2 regions of the Mitsuaria sp. CC2 genome follow, and region 2 is predicted to be linked to the other one. Evidence: predicted binding sites of a transcription regulator. Region 2 holds the regulator's gene; the other holds the start of a gene.
The links. Region 2 encodes FliA, which starts transcription of late flagellar genes. Its sites were predicted from a motif close to CTAAAGTTTNNNNNNNNNNNGCCGNTA; they were not measured.

Region 1: a site for FliA is predicted at 4,412-4,438, ahead of flgM (flagellar biosynthesis anti-sigma factor FlgM). Genes of this name have one in related genera too.

What each region holds. Positions count from the first base shown of each region.
Region 1 is NZ_JARVXN010000022.1:127,635-135,749, reverse strand. Features, by position in the region: gene flgF (flagellar basal-body rod protein FlgF) at 1-271, opposite strand, end outside; gene flgE (flagellar hook protein FlgE) at 324-1,727, opposite strand; gene PV762_RS15935 (flagellar hook assembly protein FlgD) at 1,815-2,474, opposite strand; gene flgC (flagellar basal body rod protein FlgC) at 2,536-2,952, opposite strand; gene flgB (flagellar basal body rod protein FlgB) at 2,979-3,368, opposite strand; gene flgA (flagellar basal body P-ring formation chaperone FlgA) at 3,545-4,369, shown strand; gene flgM (flagellar biosynthesis anti-sigma factor FlgM) at 4,490-4,813, shown strand; gene PV762_RS15910 (hypothetical protein) at 4,875-5,264, shown strand; gene PV762_RS15905 (DUF1841 family protein) at 5,328-5,768, opposite strand; gene kefC (glutathione-regulated potassium-efflux system protein KefC) at 5,794-7,767, opposite strand; gene PV762_RS15895 (NAD(P)H-dependent oxidoreductase) at 7,767-8,115, opposite strand, start outside.
Region 2 is NZ_JARVXN010000003.1:104,383-112,497, forward strand. Features, by position in the region: gene flhA (flagellar biosynthesis protein FlhA) at 1-1,433, shown strand, start outside; gene flhF (flagellar biosynthesis protein FlhF) at 1,430-3,127, shown strand; gene PV762_RS01180 (MinD/ParA family ATP-binding protein) at 3,458-4,279, shown strand; gene PV762_RS01185 (RNA polymerase sigma factor FliA) at 4,301-5,014, shown strand; gene PV762_RS01190 (methyl-accepting chemotaxis protein) at 5,288-6,448, shown strand; gene PV762_RS01195 (HPP family protein) at 6,483-7,616, shown strand; gene PV762_RS01200 (hypothetical protein) at 7,918-8,115, shown strand, end outside.

The DNA of each region.
Region 1 (8,115 bases), on a different contig from region 2:
GCACGGCCATCCAGGACTTGCCCTTCATGGCGACGTCCAGGTTGCGGTCGGTGGTCGTGATCGGGCCGGCGGCGAGGTCGTGGCCGGTGGTGGTCTCCAGCGCGAAGGCGCGGGTGGATGCCCCCTCGCCGCGGATGGGCACCGCCCGGAACGCCTGCAGCTCGGCCCGGAAGCCGTTGCTGTTGGCGTTGGCCAGGTTGTTGGAGAGCACGTCCTGGCGCGACATCGCCGCCTGGGCGCCGCTCATCGACAGGTAGATCATGCGGTCCATGACAACTCCTCAGCGATCGGCAATGGGGTCGGTCAGCTCGGCTGCGCCGGGATCAGCGCAGGTTGACCAGCGTCTGCAGGACCTGGTCCTGCGTCTTGATGGTCTGCGAATTGGCCTGGTAGACGCGCTGGGCGGTCATCATGTTGACCAGTTCGGAAGTCAGGTCCACGTTGGACTCCTCCAGCGCGCCCGGGGTGAGCACGCCCAGGTTGCCGTCGCCGGGGACGCCCACGACCGGATCGCCCGACGCGTTGGTCCGTGCCCAGACATTGCCGCCCAGCGGCTGCAGGCCTTGCGGGTTGCGGAAATTCGCCAGTTCAACCTGGCCGGCAGGCTTGGATTCGCCATTCGAATAGCGGGCGGTCACGATGCCGTTGTCTTCCAGCTTGATGCCGACCAACTGGCCCGGCGCGTAGCCGTTCTGGCTCAGGTCGGTCACGGCGAAGTTGGAGCCGTTCTCCGTGGCCGAGCGCAGGTCGAAGCTGATGCCCTGCACCGACGGATCCGACGGGTCGGCCGGCGGCGCCGGGATCGGCAGCGTCGGCGCGCCCTGCGAGTTCGTGCCGGCGGGGATCTTCAGGTTCAGAAATTCGCTCGGGCCGGGCGAGACGGGCTTGCCCCCGGTGGGCAGGAAGGTCATCTGCGTGAACGGCGTCAGCGGGTTGCCCTTGGCGGTGCCGTCGTCGGTCTCGATCGGGTTGCCCTGCGAGTCGAACTGCACCGCGCTGCCGTTGGCCGTCAGATAGACGTTCCAGACGGTGTTGCCGTTGGCGTCGTCGTTGTTGGCGCGCTGGAAGTACATGGTCAGCGCGGTGGGCTGGCCCTTGGCGTCGTACACCGTCATCGACGTCGCGTTGTTGTACGAGGTGGGGTCGTTCAGCGTGATGCCGGTCTTGTCGATCTTGGGCGAGTTCGGGTCGGCCGGATCGGTCAGGTCGTAGGCGGCGGTCGGGCCGGCGCGGGAGTCCAGGTTGAACTCCATCTTGATGTCGCTGGTGACCTTGGGATCGATGCCGCCGGTGGGCAGCTTCAGACCGGTGGCCAGGCCCGGCTGGATCACGCCGTTGGCGTCCGCGGGGTAGCCCATCAGCTTGAGCTGGTCGTTGTTGACGATGTTGCCGTCCTTGTCGACCTTGAACTGCCCGTTGCGCGTGTACACCGTCGGGCTCTTGCCGTCGGACACCTGGAAGAAGCCCGCGCCGTTGATCGCCAGGTCCATCGGGTTCTCGGTGATCGAGATATTGCCCTGTGTGAACTGCTGCGCCACCGTCTGGATCTGCACGCCGATGCCGACGTCGTTGGAGCCGGCGCCGTTGAGCGAGGCGGCATACATGTCGGCGAACTCGGCCCGCGACGACTTGGCGCCGTAGGTCTGCGAGTTGGCGATGTTGTTGCCGATGACTTCCAGGTTCTTGCTGGAAGCGTTCAGTCCGGAGAGGCCTTGTTGGAAGCTCATGGTGGTGTCCTTGGGCGATTCAGGCGCGAATCTGCGGGATAAATCGGGGTGAAGCTGGGGAGCTGGGCTGGGGCGGAAGTGCTGGGATCAGCCCAGCGACCGGACCTTGTCGTAATCGACCAGGCCGGAATTCTTGAGTTCGAGCTGCAGCGTGGCGCCGCTCGTGTTCACCGCGCGCACCGTGTCGCGGGTGAGGGTGGTGGTGGTGACCGGCGCGCTGGCGTTGGTCGCCGTGACGCGGAAGCTCAGGTTGGTCGTTTCGGTCGCCTTGGAGGCGTCCCAGGTGTACGACTGCATGCCGCTCTTCATCTTGCCGAGGTCCTGCGTGGAGACGACTTCGCCGGCCCCGTTGAGGATCTCCAGCTTGACCGCGTCGGCGGCGCCGGCCAGATCGAAGTTCATCGTGGCCTTGCCGTCGGCGACGTTCACCTTGTTGCCGGGGACCGTGACCTCGCGGCCGACCAGGCTCACGCTCTGCAGCGCTTGCATCTGGCCGAACTGGCTGCCCAGGGCCTGGATGCTGCTGTTCAGCGTGCTGACGCCGGTGACGGTTTGGATCTGCGCCATCTGGGTCGTGACCGCGGCGTTGTCCATCGGGTTCATCGGATCCTGGTTCTGCAACTGCGCGACCAGCAGCTTCAGGAAACGGTCGGAGGTTTCCTGCGCGCTCGTGCCGGTGGCGCTGGCGGCGGCCGTGTTCGTGGCGGCGCCGGTCTTCGTGTTGTTGTTCAGGGCGGTGAAGTCCATGATGGGCGTTCCGTTCGCGCTTTGTTCGCGTTACTTGCGGTTGATCTGGCGGAGCAGGCGGTCAGCCCTGGCCCATCTGCAGGGTCTTGAGCAGCAGCGACTTGGCGGTGCCCATGACCTCGAGGTTGTTCTGGTATGAGCGGGAGGCGGAGATCATGTTGACCATCTCCTCCACGCTGTTCACATTGCTGTAGGTGACGTAGCCGTCGGCGTCCGCCAACTGGTGGCCAGGGTCATGGATGCGGCGGCCGGGGGTCTGGTTCTCCTGGACGCCCACCACCTGCACGCCGACGTCGGTCTGGTCCATGCCGTTCTGGGCGAGCACGCTCTGGAACACCACCTGGCGTGCCTTGTACGCCTGGCCGTCCGGGCCGGCGACCGTGTCGGCGTTGGCCATGTTGCTGGCCACCGCGTTCAGGCGCTGGCTCTGCGCGCTGACCGCGCTGCCGCTGATGTGGAAGATGCTGAACATCGACATGACGGGCTCCTTCTTCTAGCGGCCGATCAGGCGGCGTTCGGCGACTTCATCGCGTCCAGCATCGTGCGGATCGAGCCGTTCAGGAACCGCAGCGAGGCCTCGTACTTCACCGTGTTGTCAGCGAAGCTGGCGCGCTCGCGGTCCATGTCGACGGTGTTGCTGTCCATGCTGGTCATCGCGCTCAGGCTGCTCTGCAGTGCGTTCTGGGTGCGCTGGGTCAGGGTCTGGTTGGACTCCGAAGGATTGGCCGCCGGGGAGGTCGCCGCGCGCAGCGCCTTGGCGAAGTCCATGTCCTTGGACTGGTAGCCCGGGGTGTCGGCATTGGCGATGTTGCTGGCCAGCAGACGCTGACGCTCCGCCCGCAGGGTCAGCGCCTGGGACTGGAAGTTCATCGCGTCGGTCAGTTTGTTCAGCATGTCGTTTCTCCTTCGGACGGGGCGGGGCGTCGGGACGCGGCCCGTTGCCTGTCACCCGTTTTTGTCAGGTTCGAGCATTGTGTTCAGCAGGTCCGAAAACATGAGCGCGATAAGACGGGTGATCCCGGCGCATTTCGAAGCCACCGGCGAGCCCCGGATCCGTACAGTTCCGACCCATGCCGCAAAGCTGCCACCCCACCCATGCCCGCCACGCGCAGGCGCTGCCCGCCCTGCTGGCGGGGGCGCTGATGTCCGTGTGGCTGATGTTCGGGCTGGTCGACGAGGCCGAGGCGCAGACTGCCGCGCCGGTGCAGATCGCCGCGGCGCCCAATATTTCTATTAGCGAACCTGGCGCCTCGGGCCTCGGTGCGCTGGACGCGACGCTGGAAGATCGCCTGCAGACGCTGGCGATGGCCGGCGCCCGCCAGGTGGCGCCGGACCAGGCGCGCGTGGAGATCGAGATCGGCAAGCTGGACCCGCGCCTGCGCCTGGCGCCCTGCGCGCAGATCCAGCCCTACCTGCCGCCCGGCAGCCGCATGTGGGGCCGCACCCGGCTGGGCCTGCGCTGTCTGGCCGGCGTGACCAGGTGGAACGTGACGCTGCCGCTGACGATCAAGGTCTTCGGTCAGGCCTTTGTTGCCGCCGCCGACCTGCCGACCGGCACGGTCCTGACTCAAGAACATTTCCGGCTGGCCGAAGTAGATATTGCCGGTGAGGCCGGCGCCATCTATACACAAGCGGATGGCTGGCTCGGGCGCCACCTCGCCAAACCGGTCGCGGCCGGCCAGGCACTGCGTTCCGTCGACCTCAAGCTGCGCCAATGGGTGCAGCCGGGAGACCGGGTGCAGGTGATGGCCACCGGGGATGGATATGCGATCGCCGGCGAAGGCCAGGCGATGGGTGTCGGGCTGGAAGGCCAGGATGTCCGGGTACGTTTCGACAATGGCCGCATGGCCACCGGGCGTACGATCGGTGAACGACGGGTGGAGGTGGTACTGTGAGGCCCTTCACCGAGAGATCTGTCTAATTTGTGAAGCTCGCCCCTCAAGTTCCGTCCAGGCAGGTCGATAAACCCGCTAATGGAAGGGATCCGGAAGTTCTCGGGCCCATGGAGAAACGCCATGAAGATCGGTAACAACGCTGACATCAACGCCTACTCGAAAGTCGGCGGCACCGCTGCCGGCGCGACCGAGGGGGGCGCCAAGGCCGCCAAGGCCGGTGCCGCTGCCCCCTCGAACGAGGGATCCAAGGTCGAACTGTCGAGCACGGCCAGCAGCCTGATCTCGGGCACGGGCCAGGACGACGGCAGCTTCGACGCGGAGAAGGTCGCCCGCATCGCCAGCGCGATCGAGAAGGGCGAGTTCAAGATCAACGCTGACGCGATCGCCGACAAGCTGATCGCCAACGCGTCCGAGATGCTGGGCCGCACCCAGCAGTCGCACTGAGCGCCCAGTCGTAAAAAGCTGAGCTGAAGCGACCAAGATCCAAGCTTTTCCGGTGACGCCCATGACCGCCACGCCTCTGACCACGACCTCCGTCGATCTGGAGCAACCGCTCCAGGACGTCGAAAGCTGCCTGAACCTGCTGGGCGACGCGCTGCATCGACGCGACTCGCAGGCGATCGAGCTGCACGCGGCGTCGTTGCACGCGGCGCTGGCCCGGGCGATCGAACAGTTCAGCGCGGCCGCGCGTACCGGCACCGTGCCGCAAGGGCTGCGCACCCGTCTGATGCAGGCTGGCGGCCGTGTCGCCGCCCAGCGCGAATCTCTGGCCCGTGCCACCGCGGCGCTGGACCGCGCCATCGACGTGCTGATGCCCGGCGAGCCGAGCGGCCTGTATGGCGCGTCCGGCAAGAGCGAGCGCAAGTCGGCGCTGGGTGGCGCTATCCAGGCGTAAGCCGGGCGCCTCTCCAATGACGAAGGCCACGCAGTGCGTGGCCTTTTGCATTGCTGGTCGACGTCAGGTCGGCGTCCGCGTCGCCTTGCGCCGCAGGCAGTCCAGGTAGACGTGGCCGTCCGGGGGCAGGCCGCTGCGCTGTGAGGACCAGATCATCTCGCCCAGGCATTCCATCGCCTCGTGGTGGGCCTCGTGCAGCGATTGGCGACGAGCGGCCAGAAGATCCAGCGCCTGGCGCACGCCGGTCGGCTGGTCGATCTGGTGCTGCTCCATCAGACTCAGGTGCATGGAGAGGTGAAGGAACGGATTCGTGCGGCCGTCCTCGACCGTATAGACCGCCGCGAGCGCGGCGTCTTCGTCGGCGAGTTCCTCGTGGTACTCCGGATGCTGCTCGATCCAGTCCGAGGCGATCGCCTCCATCGGCGTCAGCGGCAGCTTGTCGCGGTACTTGCGATAGGTCTGGCAGAAGAATCGCCGGACCTCGAGTTGGGAAGGGGCAAACATAAGCGGTCGATTGTCGCCGCCCTCGTCAGGCCTTGTCCGGCAGGGGATGCTCGGATGACACCGGCGTCGCGATCGGGGCGGCAGCCGGGGCCGCTCCCGGCGCCAGATGCGGCTCCTGCCAGGGATTGCGGACCTTGCCCTCGGCCAGCGCCTTGCGTTCAGCGGCGAGGCGCTCCTCCAGCTGCTCGCGACCTCGCTTGGACATGGCGATCAGCGTGTCCAGGTCGCCCCGGTGCGGGCGAAGTGCCTCGGTCTGCTCGACGGTGTGACGCCGGAAACGCCACGCCATCTGCCGCGCCGCGTGCGGCTCCCAGCCCAACTGCTGGAGCACGCTGCGCGCGCTCATGAGCGCGGAGTCCAGCGTCTCGCGCTCGATCAATTCGACGCCCAGTTCGCGCAGCGCGTAATAGTGCTGGACGTTGCGCGCCCGCGCGACGATGGTCAGGTGCGGGAAATGCTGCCGCGCGATTTCGGCGATCTTGACACTGTGGTTGAAATCGTCGACAGCCAGCACCAGCACCCGCGCGTGCTGGGCACCTGCGGTGCGCAGCAGTTCCAGCCGGGTCGCGTCGCCCCAGAATACGCGCCAGCCGAAGCGCCGCAGCGATTCGACGGTGTCGGCGTCGTGGTCCAGTACCGTCGCCGGAATGCCGTTGGCGAAGAGCATGCGCCCGATGATCTGCCCGTAGCGCCCGAAGCCCGCGATGATCACCGTCGACTCCTGCTGCTCGGTGAGCGCGTGCGGCGACTTGCGCTCGATCTGGCCGGCGCGACGCTGCGCCCAGGCCAGCAGCGCCGGGGTCAGCGCCAGCGACAGGGCGACCGCCGCGACCAGCACCGAGCGCTGTTCCGCATCCAGCAGCGTCGCCTGCTCGGCCAGCTGGAAGACGACGAAGCCGAACTCGCCGCCCTGCGCCAGCAGGATGACGAAAACCGCGCGCTCCGGCCTGGGCAGGCCCATGGCCCGACCCAGCACCGCCAGCACCACACCCTTGCACAGCCAGAGCGCGGCCAGCAGGCCGAGCACGACCAACGGCTTGTGCCACAGCACCGTCAGGTCCAGCCCCATGCCCACGGCGATGAAGAACATGCCGAGCAGCAGCCCCTTGAACGGTTCCAGGTCGGCCTCCAACGCGCGGCGGTACTCGCTCTCCGCGAGCAGCACGCCGGCCGCGAAGGCGCCCAGCGCCATCGACAGTCCCGCCTTCTGCATCAGCATCGCCGCCGCCAGCACCAGCAGCAGCGAGGCGGCGGTGAAGATCTCCGGTGTGCCGCTGCGCGCGATCCAGCGCAGCAGCGGCCGCAGCAGCAGCCGGCCGCCCAGCACGATCAGCACGAGCGCCCCGAGCGCCAGCCAGATCCGTCCGCCGGAATGGCCCGCGGCGGGCCGGCCCTGGCTCGCCAGGAGGGGCACCAGCGCCAGCACCGGGATCGCGGCGATGTCCTGCAGCAGCGCGACGCTGATCACGCTCTGGCCGGCGCGCGTGTTGCCGAGGTTCTTTTCGCTGAGCGTGGCCAGCGCCACCGCCGTCGAGGACATCGCCAACCCCAGCGCCGCGATGACGGCGGCGTGCCAGTCAGCGTCGAGGAAGAAGGACGGGATCAGCAGCAGGGCCGCGCAGCCCAGCATCTGCGCCGATCCCCAACCGAAGATCGGCCGGCGCATCGCCCACAGCCGCTTGGGCTCGAGCTCCAGGCCGACCAGGAACATCATCAGCACGACGCCGAATTCGCCGATTTCCAGCACCGTCGCCGGCTGGCTGATCAGCCCCAGCACCTGCGGCCCGAGCAGCACGCCCGCCACGAGATAGCCCAGGATCGATCCCAGCTTCAACCCGCGCGCCAGCGGTACCGCGAGCACCGCGGCGGCCAGCAGGACGAGCGGGGTCAGCAGCCAGTTGCCATGAGCGCCGTGCACGGCGCTTTCGGTCGCGGTCACGGCGGCGGACGCGGCAGTCATCGCGGCGGACGCCGCGGCCATCGGAGTGGAGACATCCATCAGACCGGCGCTCCTTCCTCGCGCACCGGGCGCTCGTCGTCGGGGACCGTCTCCTGCGGGGGCTCGGGCTGGTGCTCGCACCATTCAGGCAACGCGCGCAGGCCCTCGACGAAGGCCTGCGCATGGGCCTGGACCTGTTCGGCCGCCGCCTTCTGCGCGCCGTGCAGGATCAGCGGCGGCAGGAAGCGCATGCCGCACAGCGCGGCCGTCTGCGCATAGGGCAGCAGGAAGTCGCCGACCGGATGGCGGTTGTAGCCCTCGGCGCTGTACGAGTGTTCGCTGCCGCCGGCGGAGGTCACCAGCCACAGGTCCTTGCCGTGCAGCGCGTGACCGGTCTGGCCGTACGCG
Region 2 (8,115 bases):
GCTTCGTCATCGGCGTGGTCCAGCACGGGTTGTCCGCCGGCCAGGCCGCCGACAGCTACATCCTGCTGGCCGTCGGCGACGCGCTGGTGGCGCAGATCCCGGCGCTGCTGATCTCCGTCTCCTCCGCCCTGGTCGTGTCGCGCGTCGGCAAGGACAAGGACGTCGGCCAGATGATCGGCTCGCAGGTGTTCGGCTCGACCAAGGCCGTCGCCATCACCGCGGGTGTGGTCTTCATCCTGGGCCTGATCCCGGGCATGCCGCACCTGGTCTTCCTGATCATCGCCGGCGCCCTGGGCTACCTGGCGTACTGGCTGCGCACCAAGGAGCAGGCCAAGCAGGCCGCCGAATCCAAGAAGCCGGCCGCCGCCGTGCCGGGCGCGCCGAATCCGGACGCCGAAGCCTCCTGGGACGACGTCGTCGCCGTGGACACGCTGGGATTGGAAGTCGGCTACCGCCTGATCACGCTGGTCGACAAGTCGCGCGAAGGCGACCTGCTGAGCCGCATCAAGGGCGTACGCCGCAAGTTTGCGCAGGACATCGGTTTCCTGCCCCCGTCGGTGCACATCCGGGACAACCTGGAGCTGCGCCCCAGCCAGTACCGCGTGACGCTGCGCGGCGCGGTGATCGGGGAAGCGGAGGCCTACCCGGGCATGTGGCTCGCCATCAACCCCGGTCACGCCACGCAGAAGCTGATCGGGACGCCCACCACGGACCCTGCCTTCGGACTTCCGGCGGTCTGGGTCGAAGAGCGGCAACGGGATATGGCGCAAATGGCGGGCTTTACCGTCGTTGATTGCGCGACCGTGGTGGCCACTCATCTTTCACACTTGCTGCAAGTTCACGCGGCCCGGTTGTTGGGTCGAGTGGAAACCCAGCAGCTGGTGGATCACCTCACCAAGCAAGCGCCCCAACTCATCGAAGACGTGATTCCCAAGATGGTCAATGTCGCCGCCCTGCAACGAGTCCTCCAGTTCCTGCTGGAAGAGGGCGTGCACATCCGCGACATGCGTTCCATCGTGGAAAGCCTGGCCGAAAACGCCACGCAGACGACCGATCCCGCCGAGCTGGCCCGTCGCATCCGCATCCACATCGCTCCGGCGATCGTGCAGCAGATCTACGGTCCGGCCAAGGAGCTCGACGTCATCGCCCTCGATCCCGAGCTGGAACGTCTGGTCTCGCAGGCCCTGCACTCGCCTCACGGCGCGGCGCTGGATCCCGGTGTGGCCGACACGCTTGCAAGAAGTGCCGCGCAAACGGCGCAATCCCAAGAGGATCGCGGTTTGCCCGCCTGCCTGCTGGTGCCCGACCTGATTCGCGCTCCCCTGGCCCGACTGCTCAAGCGCGCTGCGCCGCGGCTGAAGGTGCTGGGACACAGCGAGATTCCTGAAACGCACACGATCCGCATCGGCTCCATCATCGGAGGCACGGCATGAACGTCAAACGCTTTACCGCCCGCAATTCCCGCGAAGCCATGGCCCTGGTCCGCCAGGCCTTCGGCGACGAAGCGGTCGTGCTCTCGAACAAGCCCTGCCCCGAAGGGGTGGAGGTGCTGGCGATGGCGCCGGAAGGCATGTCGCAGATCGAGCGCGTCGCCGCCTCGACGCCGCGTGCCGCCGGCGCTGCTGCGCCGCGCGCCGCCGCGCCGCGCCAGTCGGCTGCCCAGCCGCAGCGGGAAGAAGTGCAACCGCGTCAGGCGCTCAAGCAGCGTCTGGCCGCGTCGCCGGCCCCGCAGCGCGCCGAACCCGGTTTCGGCGGCTCGGTGGGCGAAGACGTGAACGCGATGGCGATGAGCACGCTGTCCTTCCAGGACTACGTCCGGGAACGCATGCTCAAGCGCCGCTCGGCCGAGATGAACGGCCTGCCCGATCCGATGATGGACGAGCCGGCGCCGGCCTTCTCGCCATCGCAGATGAATGAATCGGTCGCCTCGATGGCCGCGCAGCGCGATCAGCGCGCGCGTTCGGCGATGCAGACCCTGGGCGCCCGTCGTGTCGACGAGCGTGCCTACGAACCCGCGCCGGCGCCCGCGCCGCGCGTCGTGCCGCCGGTGCTGCGCGACGAGATCCGTGTGCAGCAGCAGGCCATGCAGGACCTGGGCGGCATCGGCCACGGCTTCGGCGGGATGGGCAACCATCCGCTGAACGACATGCCGTCGTCCTCGCGTCGCGAGCAGGAGATGATGACCGAGCTGCGCGCGATGAAGGGCATGATCGAAGAGCGCTTCGGCGCGCTGGCCTTCATGGAGAAGCTGCAGCGCCAGCCGGCGCAGGCTCGCCTGACGCAGAAGCTGCTGGATTCCGGTTTCTCGCCGGCCCTGGTGCGCAAGCTGGTCGAAGGCCTGCCGGCGCAGACGACCGAGGAAGCCGATTCGCAGGCGTGGGCCGCGAACGTGCTGTCGCGCAACGTGCAGACCGCCGAGCAGCAGCCGGCCCTGGAAGATCAGGGCGGCGTGTTCGCGATGATCGGCTCGACCGGCGTCGGCAAGACGACGACGACGGCCAAGATCGCCGCGGCCTTCGCGACCAAGTACGGCGCGAGCCAGCTGGGCCTGATCACGCTGGACGCCTACCGGATCGGCGCTCACGAGCAGCTGCGCGCCTACGGCCGCATCCTCGGCGTGCCGGTGCACACGGCGCATGACCGCGCGTCGCTGGAAGACCTGCTGGACCTGCTGTCGTCCAAGAAGATGGTGCTGATCGACACGGCCGGCACGGCCCAGCGCGACAGCCGGACCGCCGAGCTGCTGGACATGCTGGCGCACAAGAGCATCAAGCGCATCCTGGTCGTCAACGCCGCCCAGCAGGGCGAGACGATCGAGGACGTGGTCGGCGCATGGCGCGGCGCGGAAGCGCAGGGCGTCATCCTGTCGAAGCTGGACGAAGCGGTGAAGCTGGCCCCGGCGCTGGACACCGTGATCCGCCACAAGCTGCGCGTGCTGGGCGTCACCAACGGCCAGCGCGTGCCGGAAGACTGGCATCGCCTGTCGTCGCAGGCGCTGGTGCAGCGCGCGCTGCGCAGCCACGGCCAGTCGGCCTGGCGCGTGGACGCCTCCGACGTCAACCTGATCTTCACCGCCGGCACCATGGCGGGCGGCGCGGGCGCCGCATCGCCGATGGGGATGAATTGATCAAGGGCTGACCGCTCGGTCGGAGGGGGCTTCCCGGGGAGGGGAGTTGCCAAAGGCGGGCACAAGTTCTAGAAAGGGGGAAGGGTTCGGGCTCTTCCCCCTTTTTCCATTGGGTTTCCATCGGAGCGGGGGCAGGTCCGACGTCGTTGTGTGAGAGGTCCACGAGGTGAGGGTGACGGGAGAGAAAAGCGGGGTGTTTCCCCCTTTCAATTCCCGGTCAAAGGGTGGCCCCGGGAGGGAAACTTCCGGTAACGGCTCCAGCATTGGCCGGTTCCTCTCGAGAGGGACAGGGCGCTGGGGCGGAACACGCAAGAGACACAGAGCAGCCCAATGCGCGACTTCAGCAATGCTCCCAAGGACCAGGCCGACGGCCTGCGCCGTCTGTTCGCCACGGCGCGCGTGCGCGTGGTGCCGGTGGTGAGCAACCCGCACGTCGTAGGCAGCGGCGCGCTGCTGGAAGGCATGTGCGCGGCTTTCGGGGAACTCGGCCTGCACACGCTGGTCGTGGACGCGGGCGAGCAGGCTTCGGCGGCGTCGGAACTGGCGGCGGTGGACCTCGCGGCCTGTGTGGAACCGCTGTCGGCGAAGGTCTCCTTCCTGGCCGCGCGCGGACTGCCGATGCGCTACGTCAATGCCAACGGCTCGGCCGCCCAATTTTTGGAAGCAGTGACCGACGCCGCGCCGTACGCGGACGTCGTGCTGCTGCACGCCAGCGCCGCGGAACTGAGCCGCGTGCTGGTCTCGCGCGAAGTGCGTCCGGTGCTGCTGGCCGACACCGACGTGCAGAGCGTGACCTACGCCTACGCCGGCATGAAGTGGCTGACGCAGCGCGCTGGCCTGATGGTCTACAGCCTGCTGCTGGCCTGCAACCCGCAGCTGCGCCTGGCGGAGCGGATCGCGCAGCAGCTGTCGAGCTGCGGCGACGGTTTCCTCGGCGCGGTGCTGCGCGAGTGGGCTTGTTTGGATCCCCGCCAGCCGGTGACGGCGCCGCTGACGCACGAGATGCGTCACATGGCGCGCGAACTGCTGCTGGCTTCGGTGCCCGGAGCGGCGCTCGACAGCGCTGCTGACGCCATGCCGCTGCGTCCGCGACCGATGTGGCAGCCCAAGGCTGGCCGCGCCCCGCAAGGCGTGACCCTCGCTGCGCATTGACGCCGGATTGGAGACGAGACGATGTACACCGCCAAGGGTCAACTCGACAACAACTCGCTGATCCGCCAGTACAGCCCGCTGGTGCGCCGACTGGCGCATCAGATGATCGCGAAACTGCCGGCCAACGTCGAACTGGACGACCTGATCCAGGTCGGCCTGATCGGCCTGACGGACGCGCTGTCGCGCTTCGACACGGCGCAGGGCGTGCAGTTCGAGACGTTCGCGACGCAGCGCATCCGCGGCGCGATGCTCGATGAGCTGCGCGGCAACGACTGGATGAGCCGCGGCAACCGCCGCCAGCAGCGCTCGATCGAGAGCGCGGTGCACAAGCTGGAGCAGAAGCTCGGCCGGGCGCCGCAGGAGTCGGAGATTGCCGCCGAGATGGGCATTCCGCTGACGGAGTACCAGGAGATGCTGGGCAAGGTGCGCGGGACGCAACTCGTCTATCTGGAGGACATCTCCGGAGGCGAGGACAACGACGACTACCTGGACCGCCACGTGGGTGACAACTCGGCGGACCCGATGTCGATGCTGGGCGACCACCGCATGCGCGAGGCGCTGGTGGAGGCGATCAAGAACCTGCCGGAGCGCGAGGCGTATGTCATGTCCATGTACTACGAACATGACATGAACCTGAAAGAGATCGCCGCGGTGCTGAAGGTGACCGAATCGCGGGTGTGCCAGCTGCACAGTCAAGCGATTGCCCGATTGCGCGTGAAGCTGCGCGACTGGTAAAAGTAGCCGCATAGCGGCCGCAGTCCTTGTGGTCAAGAACCATGGGGGGAGCGTCCGATGTGGGACTCATTGCGCAGGCGCGCCGGGGAGGCGGCGCCTGACGCGTCGGCTGGCGGAACCGAGGTCGGTTTGCGTGAGCCGGCGATGCACAACAACACGAGCCAGGTCGTCCGGGAGCTCTCGGGCGGCGTCTCGAAGCTGGGCCGCGACGCGGCCGAAGTCCGCGGGTTGCTGGAGGACACGCAGAAGGTCGTGACCTCGCAGGCGCAGGCGATGCAGGCGCTGGGCTCCGAGCTGGAGCAGGTCCGGCATGCGCAGGACGGCATCAACCAATCGACGAACCAGACGCGCGAGGCGGTGGAGCGCGCGCGCACGGCGCTGTCCGGCGTGGGCGAAGAAGTCGGCGGCATCGTGTCGACGCTGCGGCAGGTGTCCGACGCGGCCTCCGAGATCACGAAGATCGCGTTGCAGACGCGGCTGGTGGCGTTCAACGCGTCGGTGGAGGCCAAGCGCGCCGGCGAGGCGGGGCGCGGTTTCGGCGTGGTGGCGGATGCGGTGAAGGACTTGGCGGCGCAGGTGGAAGCGTCGTCGAAGGCCATCATGGGCACGGTGGGGACGCTGGATGCGCGGATCGAGACCTTCAGCCGGGAGCTGAGGGCGGACGGCTCGGGAGGAGCCGGTCAGAGCAAGATCCTGCAGGCGTTCGCGGATGTGGAGGTCGATGTCGACCTCATCGCGAAATCGGCGCAGGAAAGCCAGGCGACGACGCAGCAGTTGGCGGAGCGCTCGGGAGAGCTCGGGGTGGAGATCCAGCAGGCGATGCGCAAGCTGGAATCGGCGTTCGCGTGCAGCGACCGTTTCCTGCGGCTGTCGGAGCAGATGATCGAGCAGATCGCGTCGAGCGGCGTCGAGGTCGAGGACTCGCCGTACATCCAGGCGGTGCAGGGGGCGGCGGCGGAGATTGCCGGCCTGCTCGAACGCGCGGTGAAGGAGAAGCGGATCGATGTGTCGTCGCTCTTCGACGAGCATTACCAGCCGATCGCTGGGACCGACCCGCAGCAGTTCACGACGAGATTCACGCAGATCGCGGATCAGCTGTTCCCGGAGGTCCAGGAGCGGGTGCTGAAGTTCTCGGACAAGGTGGTGTTCTGCATCGCGGTGGACCGCAACGGGTACGTGGCGACGCATAACAAGCGGTACTGCCAGCCCCAGCGCGCGGGGGATGTGGCTTGGAACACAGCCAACAGCCGCTACCGGCGGATCTTCAACGACCGGACAGGGCTGGCGTCAGCCCGGAATCAACGACCGTTCCTCCTGCAAACCTACCGCCGGGATATGGGCGGCGGGAACTTCGTGCTGCTCAAGGAGGCTTCGGCACCCGTCACCGTTGCTGGGAGGCATTGGGGTGGGGTGAGGTTGGCGTTCGGCTTTTGAGGCGCTAGCGATACTAAAAAATTTGGGAGAGTAAATGTTTCTGACTACGACAGAGCGAACTCAGCGAATGGCGGCAATCAAAGAGGGTCTAGATCAGCAGAAGCCGATTGATCCGATTTCCGTCAGAGAGCTGCTTGCATGGTTCAATGCCGAGCGTCGAGGAACTCAAGTTGTGTACTGGGTTCGAGATTTATTGAGAACGCACGAGGTTGAGACTGTTCCCGATTTTGAGTCGGTCCCTCTAGATACTCCAGTAAGTTTCATCCTGTCAAAGTCCGCAAACGACGATGAGGAAGAGATTGAGGAGTTGGAAGAGGAAGAGGAGGAAGAGCAGGACAACATAGCGGAAGGAGAGGTTGTTGCTGAAAGCGCCGTTTCGCGCCGCTTAGTTGTCGGGGCACTAGCGGAACCTGCCTTCAGAATTGGCAGACTCTTGGCGGCGAATACTGTGCCGCTATACGTTGCGCCTGACTGCACTCTGCAAGAGGCGGTGACGTTGATGCTGCGGCATGACTTCTCTCAACTGCCGGTGATGTCGTCTGAGCGCGATGTGAAAGGTGTGGTCAGTTGGAAAAGTATCGGCCCTACGTTGGCATTGAGCGCAGAGGCTCCTGCGGGAACGGTGCGTGAGCATATGAAACCTCACCTCGAGGTGGATGCCGACGCCTCATTATTCTCAGTCATCCCAACCATTATTGAAAATTCTTATGTGTTGGTTCGTGGCTTGGATCGAAAGATCCAGGGGATAGTGACATCGACGGATCTAAGTCTTCAATTCAAACAACTATCCGAACCTTTTCTCCTGCTTGGAGAGATTGAAAATCATATCCGTAAACTCATCGATGGCCGCTTTGATGCAGATGAGTTGGGATCTGTAAAGGATAATGCTGATACGGAACGAATCATCGCAAATGTCGCAGACCTGACCTTTGGTGAGTATGTTGCGCTGCTGGGTAAGGCGGAGTTTTGGGGCAAACTAAGAATATCGATTGATCGCAAAGTATTCGTTAAGGAACTGGATCTTATTCGGTTGATTAGAAATCGCGTCATGCATTTTGATGCGGACGGGATTTCTCCATACGATTATCAGTCGTTGTATAAATTTGTTCAATTTATACATGAGGTGCGACGTCTTCAAATTCGTGCTGATCGGAAGGCTGCGACTTAGTTCGCCCTGAACAAGTCACGTCACTACTGGAGTCGGTAGTGACGATGCTCGAATTCACAGATTTGTGTGATTGAAAGATTTGTGGGTCGGAACCAAAATGTGCCTTCGATGTCCTAAACATCACTCGCTTAGAAATAGAAATTCGAGCCCCTTGGGCTCGTTTCGCTTGATCTTTGGGCGAGATGGGTTGCTCCGCGAGGACGACCACACGCTGAAAATGCGTGTTTAGGCATCTCGCCCACCCTCCGCATTCAACAGGTCAGGTGGTCGTCCCTCAACTGTCATTTAGTTAAGGACTTCCATGCCCTCCAATCGCCTCATCCAATCCGTCGCCAACAGCAACTTCCAGCTCTCGGAATTCCTCGCCCTCGAACACATCGAGTTGGACCCCAATCCCGGCGAGCGCGCGGTCCCGTTCCTCGACCGCCATCCCCTCGCGCTCAACTCCGACCGCACGCTGGAGCAGCTCAGCGTCGCCGCCGGCAACCCCTATCACTAC